Regions from separate parts of the Ensifer sp. CCNWLY38 genome, predicted to be linked through region 2. Evidence: riboswitches for the same ligand, from Rfam matches in the RefSeq annotation. Region 2 holds a riboswitch; the other holds the start of a gene.
What was found. A riboswitch is a leader RNA that binds a small molecule or an ion and turns the genes downstream of it on or off. The one in region 2 is predicted to bind thiamine pyrophosphate.
Positions count from the first base shown of each region.

Region 1: linked by a shared signal. The riboswitch ahead of thiB (thiamine ABC transporter substrate binding subunit) and the one ahead of thiO (glycine oxidase ThiO) in region 2 are both predicted to bind thiamine pyrophosphate.

Region 1 is NZ_JBBBBO010000005.1:196,660-203,656, reverse strand. It holds gene V7S54_RS12965 (argininosuccinate synthase) at 1-305, shown strand, start outside; gene V7S54_RS12960 (multidrug effflux MFS transporter) at 368-1,606, opposite strand; gene V7S54_RS12955 (MarR family winged helix-turn-helix transcriptional regulator) at 1,603-2,106, opposite strand; gene V7S54_RS12950 (ABC-F family ATP-binding cassette domain-containing protein) at 2,184-4,010, opposite strand; gene V7S54_RS12945 (thiamine diphosphokinase) at 4,014-4,664, opposite strand; gene V7S54_RS12940 (GNAT family N-acetyltransferase) at 4,749-5,234, opposite strand; TPP riboswitch at 5,380-5,498, shown strand; gene thiB (thiamine ABC transporter substrate binding subunit) at 5,548-6,576, shown strand; gene thiP (thiamine/thiamine pyrophosphate ABC transporter permease ThiP) at 6,608-6,997, shown strand, end outside.
Region 2 is NZ_JBBBBO010000003.1:228,214-235,210, reverse strand. It holds gene bioB (biotin synthase BioB) at 1-542, opposite strand, end outside; TPP riboswitch at 945-1,065, shown strand; gene V7S54_RS08160 (hypothetical protein) at 1,031-1,168, opposite strand; gene thiO (glycine oxidase ThiO) at 1,226-2,197, shown strand; gene thiS (sulfur carrier protein ThiS) at 2,194-2,391, shown strand; gene V7S54_RS08145 (thiazole synthase) at 2,395-3,168, shown strand; gene V7S54_RS08140 (thiamine phosphate synthase) at 3,165-3,770, shown strand; gene V7S54_RS08135 (amidohydrolase family protein) at 3,812-5,494, opposite strand; gene V7S54_RS08130 (AAA family ATPase) at 5,666-6,997, shown strand, end outside.

The sequences.
Region 1 (6,997 bases), on a different contig from region 2:
ACCTCAAGGACGAGCTGATGCCGCGTTACGCCGAGCTGATCTATTACGGCTTCTGGTTCTCGCCGGAGCGCGAAATGCTGCAGGCAGCGATCGACAAGAGCCAGGAGCATGTCGAAGGCGAAGTGACGCTGAAGCTCTACAAGGGCAACGTCATGACCATCGGCCGCGAAAGCCCGAAGTCGCTCTATTCCGACAAGCTCGTCACCTTCGAGGACGACCAGGGCGCCTACGACCAGAAGGATGCCGCCGGCTTCATCAAGCTCAACGCGCTGCGCCTGCGCACGCTGGCTGCGCGCAACCGCTAAGACCTGCATTCACCAAAAGCAAAAGCCTCCGCGACCAGTTCGCGGAGGCTTTTTTGTTTCCCTCACTCCGCTGCGTCCGGTAACGGATCCTCGCGGTCGGAGGGCACCGCCAGCGGCGCTAGCCGAACCGTCCGGCGATACCAGACATAGCTGAGGATACAGACGAGGCCGAAGCTCGGGATGATCGTGCCAAGCGCCAGCACCGGAACACCGACCGCAGCGGCGATCGCGCCACCGAGCAGGCCTGAGCCCATCTGGACGAAGCCCATCATCGCAGAGGCTGTTCCCGCGATATCAGGAAAGGGCGCCATCGCCGCCGTCATCATATAGGGCATCACAAAGGCGATGCCGAAGGCATAGACGCCGATCGGCAGCATGACCGAGAGGAAGCTCGGCGCAAGTGCATGCATGCTGTAGGCGAGGATCAGACTGGCGAGACCGATGAAGGCGAGGCCGGCCGGTACCAGCGCCTGCGGCGTGAAACGACGCATCAAAAGCCGCACCACTACCGTTCCCGAAAAGAACAGACCCGACTGCATCAACATGCCGACGCCGAACTCGGTGGGCGTCAGGCCGACTTCGTTGATCAGCACGAAAGGCAACATCGTCGCCCAGGCGTAGAGCGCGCCGACCGCTCCGCCGATGACGAGCGTCGAGGAGACGAAGCGGCTGTCGCTCACCAATCGCCGATAGGCAGCAACGATCGGCTTCAGGTGCCCCTTGGCGGGGTCGGGTGTCACGGTCTCGGCCATAAAGAACTGCACGGTGATGCAAGCCATCGCGGCAAAGCCGACCATCAGCAAGAAGATCGACTGCCAGCCGAAAAGGCCGAGCGCCAGGCCGCCGAGCGTCGGCGACAAGGCTGGCCCCAGCGCCAGCATCATGCCGATCATGTTCATGATCCGCGCCGCTTCGGTCCCGGTGAACTGGTCCCGCACGATCGCCCGCGCCACCGTCATGCCGACGGAAGCACCGATACCCTGTACCAGGCGCCCGGCGAGCAGCACCGCAACCGACGGCGCAAAGGCAGCCATCAGGCTGCCGACGAGATAGATCGCCATGAAGATCAGCGTCGCGCGGCGGCGTCCGATAACATCGGAGAGCGTGCCGGAAACGAGCTGGGCAAAGGCGAAGCCGGCGAAATAGAGCGACAGCGTCATCTTGATCGCCGCTTCGCTCGACGAAAACGCCCGTACCAGCTCCGGCATGGCCGGCGTATAGAGAGCCATGGAAACAGGCCCGAGCGCCACCAGGAAGGCCCCGATGATGCTCGTCCGCCGTTCGCTCATGCGGCGTGTCATCGCGGGGTCCCGGGCTGGTCCTCGGACTTCTCCGCTGTCTCCTTGCCGGCAAGGCACGGGTCAAGCTCACGCAAGTTGTCGCGCAGGATGCGCAGATTGGCGCAGAGAACCTCGCGCGTCGCCTCGTCGAGCCCCGCGGTATAGGCGTTCATCATCTCCCGCAGCCCCGTCATCAGCTCGGTGAGTAGCGGGCCGGCCTTCTCGGTGATGGCGACGTTCTTGGCGCGGCGATCTGCCGGATCCGGCACGCGGGCAACAAGGCCCATCGCCTCCAGCCGATCGAGATAGGCCGAAAGCGTCATCGGCTCGATACCCATACGGGTGGCGATTTCGGCCTGCTTGATGCCTTCTTTGAGCACAACCTGGATCAGCGTGCGGGCCTCGCCGGGCGTGATGCCCAGATCCATGGCATTGACCTTGCGGTCGAAAGCTCCGCGCAAAAGGCGCGAGACGTCCGTGAGCAGCATTCCGATGGTTTCTGATTCAAGTTTGAAGGGCATCAGGATCGTTCACAAATGATATAATAAGTTTTTCTTATCATATCCCCTGACGCCGTTCAACGCGTCACTGGTTGCAGCTAGCCTTCGAGCTCCTCGCGCAGCATTTCGAGCTCCAGCCACTCTTCCTCCATGCGCGCGAGATCCGCACGAAGCTTCTCCAGTTCCTGGGCGAGCTTCGCAAAGGCATTTGGATCTTTTGTGAAAAGATTGGGATCAGCCATCTTTTCTTCGCGCTTGGCGGCCTCGGCCTCTGCCTTGGCGATCTCCTTCGGCAGGTTTTCGAGCGCGAATTTCTGCTTGTAGGAAAGCTTGCCCTTGGCGGCCTTCGGCGCATCGGCGGCGGGTGCAGCGGCGTCGGCTTTGGCCTTTTCCGCCTTTTCTGCCTTGCGCTTCTCTTCAATCGCGCCCTTGCGCTGCGCCATCATGTCGGAATAGCCGCCGGCATACTCGATCCAGCGGCCATCCGGCTCCTCCGGGTTTGCCGGCGCGATCGTCGAGGTGACGGTGCGATCGAGGAAGTCGCGGTCGTGGCTGACGAGAATGACCGTTCCGGCAAAGCCGGCGACGATCTCCTGCAAGAGGTCCAGCGTCTCGATGTCGAGGTCGTTGGTCGGCTCGTCGAGGATCAGAAGATTGGTCGCCCGCGAAAGGATGCGCGCCAGCATCAGCCGAGCGCGCTCGCCACCCGAGAGCTCGCGGATCGGCGTGCGCGCCTGCTCCGGCTGGAACAGGAAATCCTTCATGTAGCCGGTAACGTGGCGCTGCTCGCCGTTGACGAGCAGGTTGTCGCCGCGGCCGTCGGTCAGGTAATGGGCCAGCGTGTCGTCCAGGTTGAGGTCTTCGCGCTTCTGGTCGAGCGTCGCCATTTCGAGGTTGGTGCCGAGCTTGACCGTGCCAGCGTCCGGCTCGATCTGACCGGTCAACATCTTGAGGAGCGTCGTCTTGCCGGCACCGTTCGGGCCGACCAGACCGATGCGGTCACCGCGATGGACGCGGATCGAGAAGGGCGCGACGATGGTGCGGTCACCATAGGCCTTGCTGACCTTTTCGGCCTCGATCACCAGCTTGCCGGACTCCTTGGCGTCAGCTGCCGTTGCCTGCACGGTGCCTTGAGGCCCCTTGTGGCCGCGATAGACCGCCCGCATGGTCTGCAACTCGCCGAGGCGGCGCATGTTGCGCTTACGCCGCGCGGTCACGCCGTAGCGCAGCCAGTGCTCCTCGCGCTCGATCGCCTTGCCGAGCTTGTGCTGTTCCAGTTCCTCGGCCTCCAGCACCTCGTCGCGCCAGGCTTCGAAATGGCCAAAGCCGCGATCGAGCCGGCGCGACTGGCCGCGATCGAGCCAGACGGTCGCCGTCGACACCTTCTCCAGGAAGCGCCGATCGTGCGAGATCAGCACCAGCGCCGAACGGCTGCGGGTAAGCTCATCTTCCAGCCATTCGATCGTCGGCAGGTCGAGATGGTTGGTCGGTTCGTCAAGCAGCAAGATGTCAGGTTCCGGCGCCATGACGCGCGCCAATGCCGCGCGGCGCGCCTCACCGCCCGAAAGGCGCGTCGGGTCTTCTTCGCCGGTTAGGCCCAGATGCTGCAGCAGGTAGGCGACGCGATAGGGATCGTCGCTCGGGCCGAGACCGGCTTCGGCATAGGCCTGCACCGTGTCGTAGCCGTCGAAATCCGGCGCCTGGTGCAGATAGCGGATGGTCGCGGAGGGATGGCGGAACACCTCGCCCGATTGCGCTTCCGCGAGACCCGCGGCGATCTTCATCAAGGTCGACTTGCCCGAGCCATTGCGCCCGACCAGGCAGATGCGGTCGCCCGGCTCCACTTGCAGGTTGGCACCGGCAAGCAGCGGCGCGCCGCCGAAGGTCAAGAAGATATCGTCGAGTTTCAGAATGGGAGGCGCCAAGGCTCAGGCTCCGGAAAGATCATAGGGGCGGGCAAGCACGATGGCGCGTCCGCTCTTGAGGCTGAAGCGAAGGGGACCCTCCGCAACGTTGGAAACGGTTCGGGACGATCCGAACGGCAGGGTGAAATCATCAAGCGGATAGCGCGCATTGACGATCGAAAGGCCGGTCAGCTCGGTCAATCCCAGCACCGAAAAGAGGCAACCTTTCGGCAGGTCGAGATCGAGCGCACCGGCCAGCAGCGGGTAGGCTTCTTCCTCGCCAGATGTCATCACCACCGAAAGCCCGCGCTCGGCAAGCGCTGCTGCCTGCAGCAGGTGCAGGAAGGCATGGTCGCTGCGGCTGCCGCCAAGCGCGCCGGCAAAGATCAGCCGGTCGGCCCCGCGAGATAGCGCGGCTTCCACCGCAATCTCGCCATCCGTCGCAGCCTTTGCCGCCGGATAGGGCTCGCGTGGAACCGAGGCGAAGTCGGACAGCAGGGCGTCTTCGGTCGAATCGAAATCGCCGACCCAGACATCCGGCACGACGCCGAGCAGGCGCGCATGGCGCATGCCGCCGTCAGCGGCAACGAAGCGGCTGCCGCTGAGCTGCTCTGACAGCCGGCTGGTCACCGAGAGGGCGCCGCCAAGCAAAATGGTGAAGGTCGATCGAGCCATGGCAATGCCCATAGCGCAAAGGATCGCGGAAGGAAAACGAAGAAAACCGCAAACCGCTGCGATCGCAGCAATTTGCCGTAGCCATCAGTGCCCTTCCGGCACCGGTTCCGGGAACAGCATGCCGGCATAGATCCCGGGTGTTGAATCGGGAATTTCGATCGCGCCTGCCACGCGCTCGTAGAACTTCGCCGGGCCGACGCCACCGATGATCGCATAGCCATAGCCGGCGTCGCGCATCGCCGTCAGGCTCGCAAGCAGCAGCGCTTCGCCGATACCTTGCCCGCGCATGCTTTCATCGACGCCGGTCGGGCCGAAGAAGCCGAGCGCCGTGACGTCATGGCAGGAAAAGCCGACGATCTTTTCGTCATGCACCGCGATGTGCATGCGCGTCGGGGTCGAGGAGAAGGCAGCCTCCGCTTCGCCCGCCCAGCCGGCACCAAACGTCTTTTCGATCCAGGAGACCACCAGACGGCGTTCCGGCGCCATGGCGCGACGGATGCTGATGCCTGAACCAAGCCGCGACTGGGGCTCTGCCGGAAGGGCATAAAGTCGAACGAGCATATCTGGCATGGCGTTTCCTCCTTGCGGCTAAGCGTGATGGTGTCATAGCGCAGTTACCGTTTGGCGGAAACGCCCAGCGCAAAATGGGCTCGACCCATGCATCGGCCATTCCAAACACCGCTTGCCATGGAGCCAACGCAGCGGTAAATCTCTTGCCGCTCTAACGGGGTGCCTCCCGACCGCGAAGCGGCCGGAGGCTGAGAGGCGTCAAAACGCCAACCCGCGGAACCTGATCCGGCTCATACCGGCGGAGGGATTAGACGCGATCGCACCGATACGCCCTTTTCCCGTGCAACAACGAACTTTGGGAGAGGTGCTTCGCATGTCCAATTCTTCACAGCTCAAAATACTTAGCCGGCTAGCGCTCAGCGCAGCGGCAAGCCTTGCCTTCGCCAGTGGCGCTGCTGCTGCCGACAAGACGCTGACGGTCTACACCTACGAAAGCTTCATCACCGAATGGGGTCCGGGCGCCAAGGTCGCGGAAGCCTTCGAAAAGACCTGCGAGTGCAAGGTCAACTATGTCGGCGTCGCCGACGGCGTTGAGCTCTTGACCCGTCTGAAGCTCGAAGGGCAAGCTTCGAAGGCCGACATCGTGCTCGGCCTCGACACCAACCTCGTGGCGGAAGCCAAGGCGACCGGCTTCTTCGCGCAGCATGGCATCGAAGCCAAGGATCTGAAGGTTCCGGGCGGTTTCTCCGATGACACTTTCCTGCCCTACGACTACGGCCATTTCGCCGTCGTCTATGACACCGAGACCCTGAAGACACCGCCGAAGAGCCTCAAGGACCTGGTCGAAGGCGACGCGTCGCAGAAGATCGTCATCGAGGATCCGCGCACCTCGACGCCGGGCCTTGGTCTGCTGCTCTGGGTCAAGGCGGTCTACGGTGACGAGGCGGGCGCCGCCTGGGCAAAGCTCAAGGATCGGGTTCTCACGGTCACCCCCGGCTGGTCGGAAGCCTACGGCCTCTTCACCAAGGGCGAAGCGCCGATGGTGCTCTCCTACACCACCTCGCCCGCCTACCACATGGTCGCTGAGAACACCGAGCGCTACCAGGCGGCCACCTTCTCGGAAGGTCACTACATCCAGATCGAGGTCGCCGGCATGACCAAAAATGCCAAGGAGCCAGAACTGGCAAAACAGTTTCTCGCCTTCATGACCGGGCCGGAGTTCCAGTCGATCATCCCGACGACCAACTGGATGATGCCGGTCGCAGCGACTAAGGAGCCGCTGCCGGACGCCTTCAACAAGCTGGTCAACCCGGAGAAGACCTTCCTGCTGCCATCGGAAGAGGTCGCGAAGAACCGCAAGGCCTGGATCGACGAGTGGCTTGCTGCCATGAGCAAGAACTGAGGCCGGATTGTTCGCACTTCGCGAAAACCGCATGACTGTTGTCGCCGGGGCATTTTGCCTCGGCGCCTTCCTGCTCTTCGTCGGCCTGGCGATCGCTGCCTTGCTCGCCCAGACCGGCGGCACCGACGAAGGCACCCTGTTCGATGCCTATATCTGGCGCGTCACCCGCTTCACGCTGCTGCAGGCTAGCCTTTCCACTCTGCTGTCCGTGCTATTCGCGATACCGGTGGCACGGGCGCTGGCGCGGCGGCCGCAGTTTTTCGGCCGGATCTGGCTGTTGCGGCTGATGGCGCTGCCGCTCGGCCTGCCCGTTCTCGTCGGCGCACTCGGGCTGATCGAGATCTGGGGACGCCAGGGCTTCCTCAATTCCGGCCTGCGCTGGCTCGGCCTCGAGCAATCGATCAGCATCTATGGCCTGTTC
Region 2 (6,997 bases):
GTGATGATCTCGCCGTAGAAGCGCTCCGACGTATCGACATTGTGGTTGTAGTAATCGAGCCCGGCATCTGCGAGCCGCCCGGATTGTTCCGGCGTCAGCATGCCAAGCGTCATGCAGGTCTCCATGCCGAGCGACCGCACACCGCCGATCATGGCGACGATCGCCTCCATGTCGCGCTCCTTCGGGCTGCGCCAGGCGGCGCCCATGCAATAGCGCGTCGCGCCGCCGTCCCTCGCTTTCCGTGCTTCCGCAAGCACCCGCTCGACTTCCATCAGTTTCGACGCTTTCAGCCCCGTCGGGTAATGTGCCGACTGGCTGCAATAGCCGCAGTCTTCGGCGCAGCCGCCGGTCTTGATCGACAGCAGGCGGCTCATCTGGATGGCATTGGGGTCGAACTGGGCGCGGTGAACGGACTGGGCACGAAACAGAAGGTCGTTGAACGGCAAGTTATAGATTTCTTGCGCGTCGGCCAGACTCCAGGCGGTTTTGGCGGGCTTGGCGGCTCCCGAGGTCGGCTCGGTCGAACTGTTTGTGTCCAGCATGTTCGTTCACTTCCCTGTTTGCGGCAAAGCAAAATAGATAGAATCCATTATTATCTATAATTTTCACGGACACCGCATCAAGCAACCACCTAAAAGGAGAGCGTACGCTAATTAATCAACCATCGCGTGCTTATGTGCGCCTCGACGGCTGCGGTCAGAAGGGCAAATACCGCGACTTTCCGCCGCGGCGGCATCAGCTGATGGCGATAACAGCAACGGCCAGATGCCCGGATTTTCGGGACCTTGCGCCTTGCACTAGCCGTCGATCTCTCGACCAATGCCCGCTACCGACACCACCGAGCCTCAAGAACACACGTCCTTCCACTTTTTATAGATAATTTTTTGCGCACGAGGTACACACCGGCAGCCCTTGACAAAATCCGATCCAGCCGCTCAGTTTGAAGCATTCACCAGGGGTGTCCCGACAAGGGGCTGAGATTCTGCTAGGCGGTTTCCGCGGCGCAGTGACCCGTTGAACCTGATCCAGTTCATACTGGCGTAGGGACGGTGCAGACATCGCTGCCGCATTCGCGTTCGCGCGAGCAGATCTCGGCAAGGCGTCCTTCCCTCTCTTCCGGTCCGAGCTGGGTCTCCAACAATGGAGCCTCGGCAATGCGTATCTTCATCGCGATTCTGCTTCCTTCAGACCGACGTTCGGCTCGCCGCAGCTGGGCGCATTGACCATGCGCGCCCTGATCAAAGGTGCCGGCGTCGTCGGGCTGACCTTGGCGCATGAGCTGATCGCCCGCGGCGTCGAGGTGGCCGTTGCCGAGCGGCAGCCGGACTTCGGCGGGGCGGCCTCGTGGTTTGCCGGCGGCATGCTGGCGCCCTGGTGTGAACGCGAGAGCGCCGAGGAAACGGTGCTGACGCGCGGCATCGACGCCATCGACTGGTGGGACCGCGCGCTTCCGGGCGAAGTGTCGCGCAACGGCACCCTCGTCGTCGCTCCGCCGCGAGACGCCGGTGAACTCAAACGCTTCGCTTCGCGCACGACCGGCTTCGAATGGCTCGACGAAAAAGCGATCGCAAGGATCGAGCCGGCGCTTGCCGGACGCTTCCGAGAGGCGCTGTTCTTCCCGGGCGAGGCGCATCTCGACCCTCGTCGAGCGCTAGTCCTGCTGCGGCAAAAGCTCGTCGAGCACGGCGTCGCCTTCATCGGCGAGGTGGATAGTAACAGCGACAGCGATCTGATTGCCGACTGCAGCGGCGCTTCGCGCATCGGCGCCATCGCCGGCCTGCGCGGCGTGCGCGGCGAGATGCTCTATCTGCAGACCGGCGAAGTGGAATTGTCGCGGCCAGTCCGCCTGATCCATCCGCGTATCCCGCTCTACATCGTGCCGCGCGGCGATGGCCTCTTCATGTGCGGGGCGACCATGATCGAAACCGACGACGGCGGTCCGATCACCGCCCGCTCGCTGATGGAGTTGCTGAACGCAGCCTATGCGCTTCACCCCGCCTTCGGCGAGGCGCGCCTTCTCGAAACCGGCACCGGCGTCCGGCCGGCCTTTGCCGACAATCTGCCGCGCGTCACGCGTGCCGGAACCACCATCACGCTCAACGGGCTCTACCGCCACGGCTTCCTGCTTTCACCGGCCTTGGCCGAGGAAGCGGCGGATCTTGCCCTTGCCCGGAACCTGAAGGGAGACGCCGCATGAAATTGACCGTCAACGGCGAGGATCACGACCTCACAGTCACGACCCTTGCCGAACTCCTGGCCGCACTCGACTTCGAAGGGGACTGGCTTGCCACCGCCGTCAACGGCGAGCTGGTGCACCGAGCCGACCGTTCGGCCCATTCCCTCAGTGATCGCGACCGGATCGAAATTCTCTCGCCGATGAAAGGAGGCTGAGACATGCTGACGCTTTATGGACAGGAACTGCGTTCCCGCCTGCTTCTGGGCACCGCCCGCTACCCCTCGCCTGCCGCGCTCGAAGACGCGGTTCGTTCGTCGGCGACCGAGATCGTCACGGTTTCGCTGCGTCGCGAAACCGCCGGCGGCCGCCAGGGCGGCGCCTTCTTCGAACTGATCCGGTCGCTCGGCGTACATGTGCTGCCAAACACGGCCGGCTGCCACTCGGTGTCGGAGGCGGTGCTGACTGCCAAGATGGCACGCGAGGTCTTCGGCACCAACTGGATCAAGCTCGAAGTCATCGGCCATCAGGACACGCTTCAGCCCGACGTCTTCGGGCTGGTCGAGGCAGCACGCATCCTCTGCGCCGAAGGCTTCGAGGTCTTCCCCTACACGACCGACGACTTGGTGGTCGGCGAACGCCTCGTCGAGGCCGGATGTAGGGTGCTGATGCCCTGGTGCGCGCCGATCGGCAGCGCCATGGGGCCGCAGAACATCCCGGCGCTGCGAGCCATGCGGGCCCATTTTCCGGACATGCCGCTGATCGTCGATGCCGGCATCGGCCGACCCTCACACGCAACCACGGTGATGGAACTCGGCTTCGACGCGGTTCTGCTCAACACCGCCGTGGCCGGGGCAACGAAACCGGCCCTGATGGCCTCGGCCTTCGCCCGGGCAATCGACGCCGGACGCGATGCCTTCGAGGCGGGCATGCTCGAACCACGCGATTTTGCCGTTCCCTCCACGCCCGTCATCGGAAAGGCGGTGTTCGCGTGAAACTCGACCCCTTCTACCTCATCGTCGATAGCGCCCAATGGATCGAGCGGCTGGTGCCGCTCGGCGTGAAACTGGTGCAGCTTCGCGTCAAGGATCGTCCGGAAACGGAGCTTCGCGACGAGATCCGCGCGGCCAAGGCGATCTGTGACCATCATGGGTGCCAGCTCGTCGTCAACGACTACTGGCGCCTCGCGATCGACGAGGGCTGCGATTTCGTCCATCTCGGCCAGGAGGATCTCGCGGATGCGGATCTTGCCGCAATCCGCTCTTCCGGCGTGAAGCTCGGCCTCAGCACCCACGACGAGAGGGAGTTGGTGACGGCGCTTGCCGCCAAACCTGACTATGTCGCGCTCGGACCGATCTATCCGACGATCCTCAAGCAGATGAAATGGGATCCGCAGGGGCTGCCGCGCCTCTCCGCCTGGCGGGAGCGCGTCACGCCGCTGCCGCTCGTTGCGATCGGCGGCCTCAATATCGACCGGATTGCCGGCGTCTTCGAGCATGGCGCCGACAGCGCCGCGGTCGTCACCGATATCACGCTGAATGCCGATCCCGAGGGGCGGACGCGGGAGTGGATTGCACGCACCGCGCCGTGGCGCTGATCCAGGAAAACAGCAGGATCACCTGACGGCGCGGCTCTGCCTCAGGCAATCGCCAGTCCGGAAAGCCAGGCCGAACCCAGGCCGTGCTTGTCGCAATAGGCGGTAAGCCGGTCGCGCGTTTTGCCCGGCCGGTCGAGACCGAGAAAGCGGGAAGCGTTCCTCCAGAGGATATTCTGCTGGTGCTCGTCGCTGACGCTAGCGAGCGTCATCTGCTCGACTATTCTCGAAACATAGGCGTTGTAGTCCTTCTCCAGCGCCATCATCGACCAGTCGGTGCCGAACATGAGATGGCGGGCGTCGGGGTCATAATCATCAAGCCATTCGTCCAGCAGCTGCCGGATCTTCGCGTGAAGATTCTTGTCGTCGCTGCTGACCAGCTCGCTGAGATAACTCAAATCCGCGAACAGGTTCGGGCGACGCTCGTGATCGATCGTCCTGCCGATGATCTCTTCCCAGGTCGGCGGCCCGGAAAACTTGTCCTGGGCACAGGAGACCATCACGCCCGTCGGCGCCCCCGGGCGCAGGATTTCGTCGAAGGCGCCGAAATGCGCCAGGTTGATCCGCAGCTTGTCGTACTGGTTCGTGTCGAGCAGCTTCTTCCAATAGGCGGGGCTTGCAAGATTGCCATAGCCGCAGCCGGCCCCGATGCTGTTTTCCGCATGGGCCATGATCGGCACATCGTTGTCGCGACACCAGACGTAAAGCCGCTTGAGCGCGGCATCGATCGCCGGATCCGCATTGCCCCACGCCTTGAAGCCCATCGGCGGATAGATTTTGACGCCGATGAAGCCCTTTTCCATGATCGCATACTGGACGCTTGCCAGCGATGAACCCGGCCTTTGCGCTTCCCGATGCGGATCGAAGCCGACGAAGCTGTGCATGCGGATGCCGTGCTTCCTGGTGACGATCTGCTGGACCTCGTCCATGACATCGATCTGGTCGCGCTGTGGCGACGATGTCCCGTGAAGCGATCTATCGAAGTCCAGGATGCTCGGCGTGATCAGAGAGAGCCGACATTTGGACGCGAAGATCTTGATATAGGCTTCCGCCAGGTTTTCCCGATAGTCTTGCATCAGCCGGACGAAGGAAAGATAGGTTCCGATCTGGTCGTGCGCCTTTGCAGCGGTGGCCAACGTATCGACATCCTCTTCACTCACACCGCCGTCCGAACGCCGCTGGAATGTCTGCAGATTGGGCGCGCCGCCGAGCTGGCGCAGCAGGCCGTCGTAGTCAGGCGATTCGCCGACGCTGCGCCTCGAGAACGTCGAGCGTTGCTCGTCTGCGCGCGCGACCAGCTCCCTTATCGCGACGCGCAATTGTTCATCCTTGCGCCGCGCGAGCTCGGCGTCGGAAAGCCGCCGCGCGCCTTTTTTCAGAACAGCAAGTTCATGCTTGGCTTTGGGCGCGACGTCGCCAAGCGCTGTCACCAGGAAGACCACCAGGGCATTTTCCAGCCCCTTCGCCTCCTGCGCGTTCGAGGAGAGCCTTTTCTCCGGCATCTTCTCGCGCAGCGCCACGTAGCGAACCAGACCATCCACCGGCACATCGGCCGCATTGAAGAAATGGCAATGAACATCGATGATCGGATGACTGAGACTGCAGGCGCCGGGCGAAGGCAGATGCCGGCACCCGGAAAGCACATTTGCAAGCACGCCCGCCGAAACCAGCCGCAAGACATCGCGGCGCGTCACGGCGGCGACCGGACCAGCCCAGTCGACCCCCATCGTCCCCTCCTGTTGCGAGACCCCCTCGAACAATCGGGCAAACATTACTCCGTCCGAAAGCCGCGCGAAACAGATATTTACTTGCCGTTACTGGCGTCCCCTAGATCAGCGTGAGCCGACTTTCAGTCAGACAGGAGGCGTGTTACTCTAAAATCTTGGGGAGAATTTTGCGTGGTTGGTGGCGCCGGCAAATATGAGTTCCAACGTTACCTGTCCGGAGCCCTGGTCCAATGGTCCTCCCCGGCAGCGACGGAATCGGCTGCCCCCGCACGGGAAGACTTCCTCGGCTCGCTGCTTTTCGCCGACATTTCCGGCTTTACGCGTTTGACCGCCAAATGGTCCGAAAGTGACCGCGCTGCCGGCGCCGAACGCGTCAGCCTGCTTCTGAACGCCTTCATGGGCGAGCTCATCAACCATATCGAGGAGCATGGCGGCACGGTCTTGAGTTTCGCCGGCGACAGCCTGATTGCCGGCTGGCGGGCACCGTCCCCGGATGAGCTCGAACAGACGGCCTGGCGCAGCTGTTATTGCGCCGAACGGATCCGCGAGCAAATCGGCGGGCCGGGTAATCCCGAAGACGCGCTTCAACTGCGCATCGCCGTCGGTGCCGGCGCCATCACGCTGCTGCACCTGCTGCCGCGCGCGGACCAGCGTTGGCTGATCGTCGCAGGCGACTGCCTGGCCCAGGCCGATCATGTCGGCCAACTGAGCGACGCCGGAGAAATTCTCGTCTCCGATGCCGCGTGGCAGCTGATCGGCAGGCGCGCCAAGGGCGGGCTGAACCGGGAAGGGACCACACGCCTCCATAGCATCGAGCCCTTCTCGACCACGAAGGAAGCGCCCCGCACTCAGCCGGGCTCCGCAACCGACCGGCTTGAGGCCTATCTACCCCTTTCGCTGCGCAGCCGCCTGCTCTCACCGCTTTCACAATGGCTCGCAGACCTCAGGACCGTGACCGCGCTTTTCGTGCATATCGTCGGGCGCGATCTCGATACGGATCTCGATCGGTTGAACAAGCTCGTAGCACGATCGATTGCTGTCGTCGGCCGCACCGGTGGAGAGATCCTGCACACAGCCCTCCATTCCGGCGGGCTCGAAGTCTTCGCCGTCTTCGGCCTGCCCGGCAAGAAACATGCCGACAATGCGCGCCGGGCGATCATCGCTGCCCTTCGCCTGTCGAACGAGCTCGGCGAGCCGGATCTCGGCCTGTCGGCCGGCATCTCGACCGGCGAGAGCTTCTGCGGCGCACTCGGCACGATCCATCGTGCCGACTACACCGTCGTTGGAGCCGCCGTGAACATGGCCTCCCGGCTGGCGAGCGTTGCCGCAGGCCGCATTCTCGTCGACCAGGCGACGGCGAAGGAGACTGCCGGCCAGATTGCTTTTTCCGGCCCCTGGACACTTGCCGTGCCCGGCATGCGCGGCGGCGTGGTCGCCTTCGCGCCGATTGCCGAGACCGTCGCGACGATCGACACCAAGTCCCCCGTTCTCTTCAACCGGGCG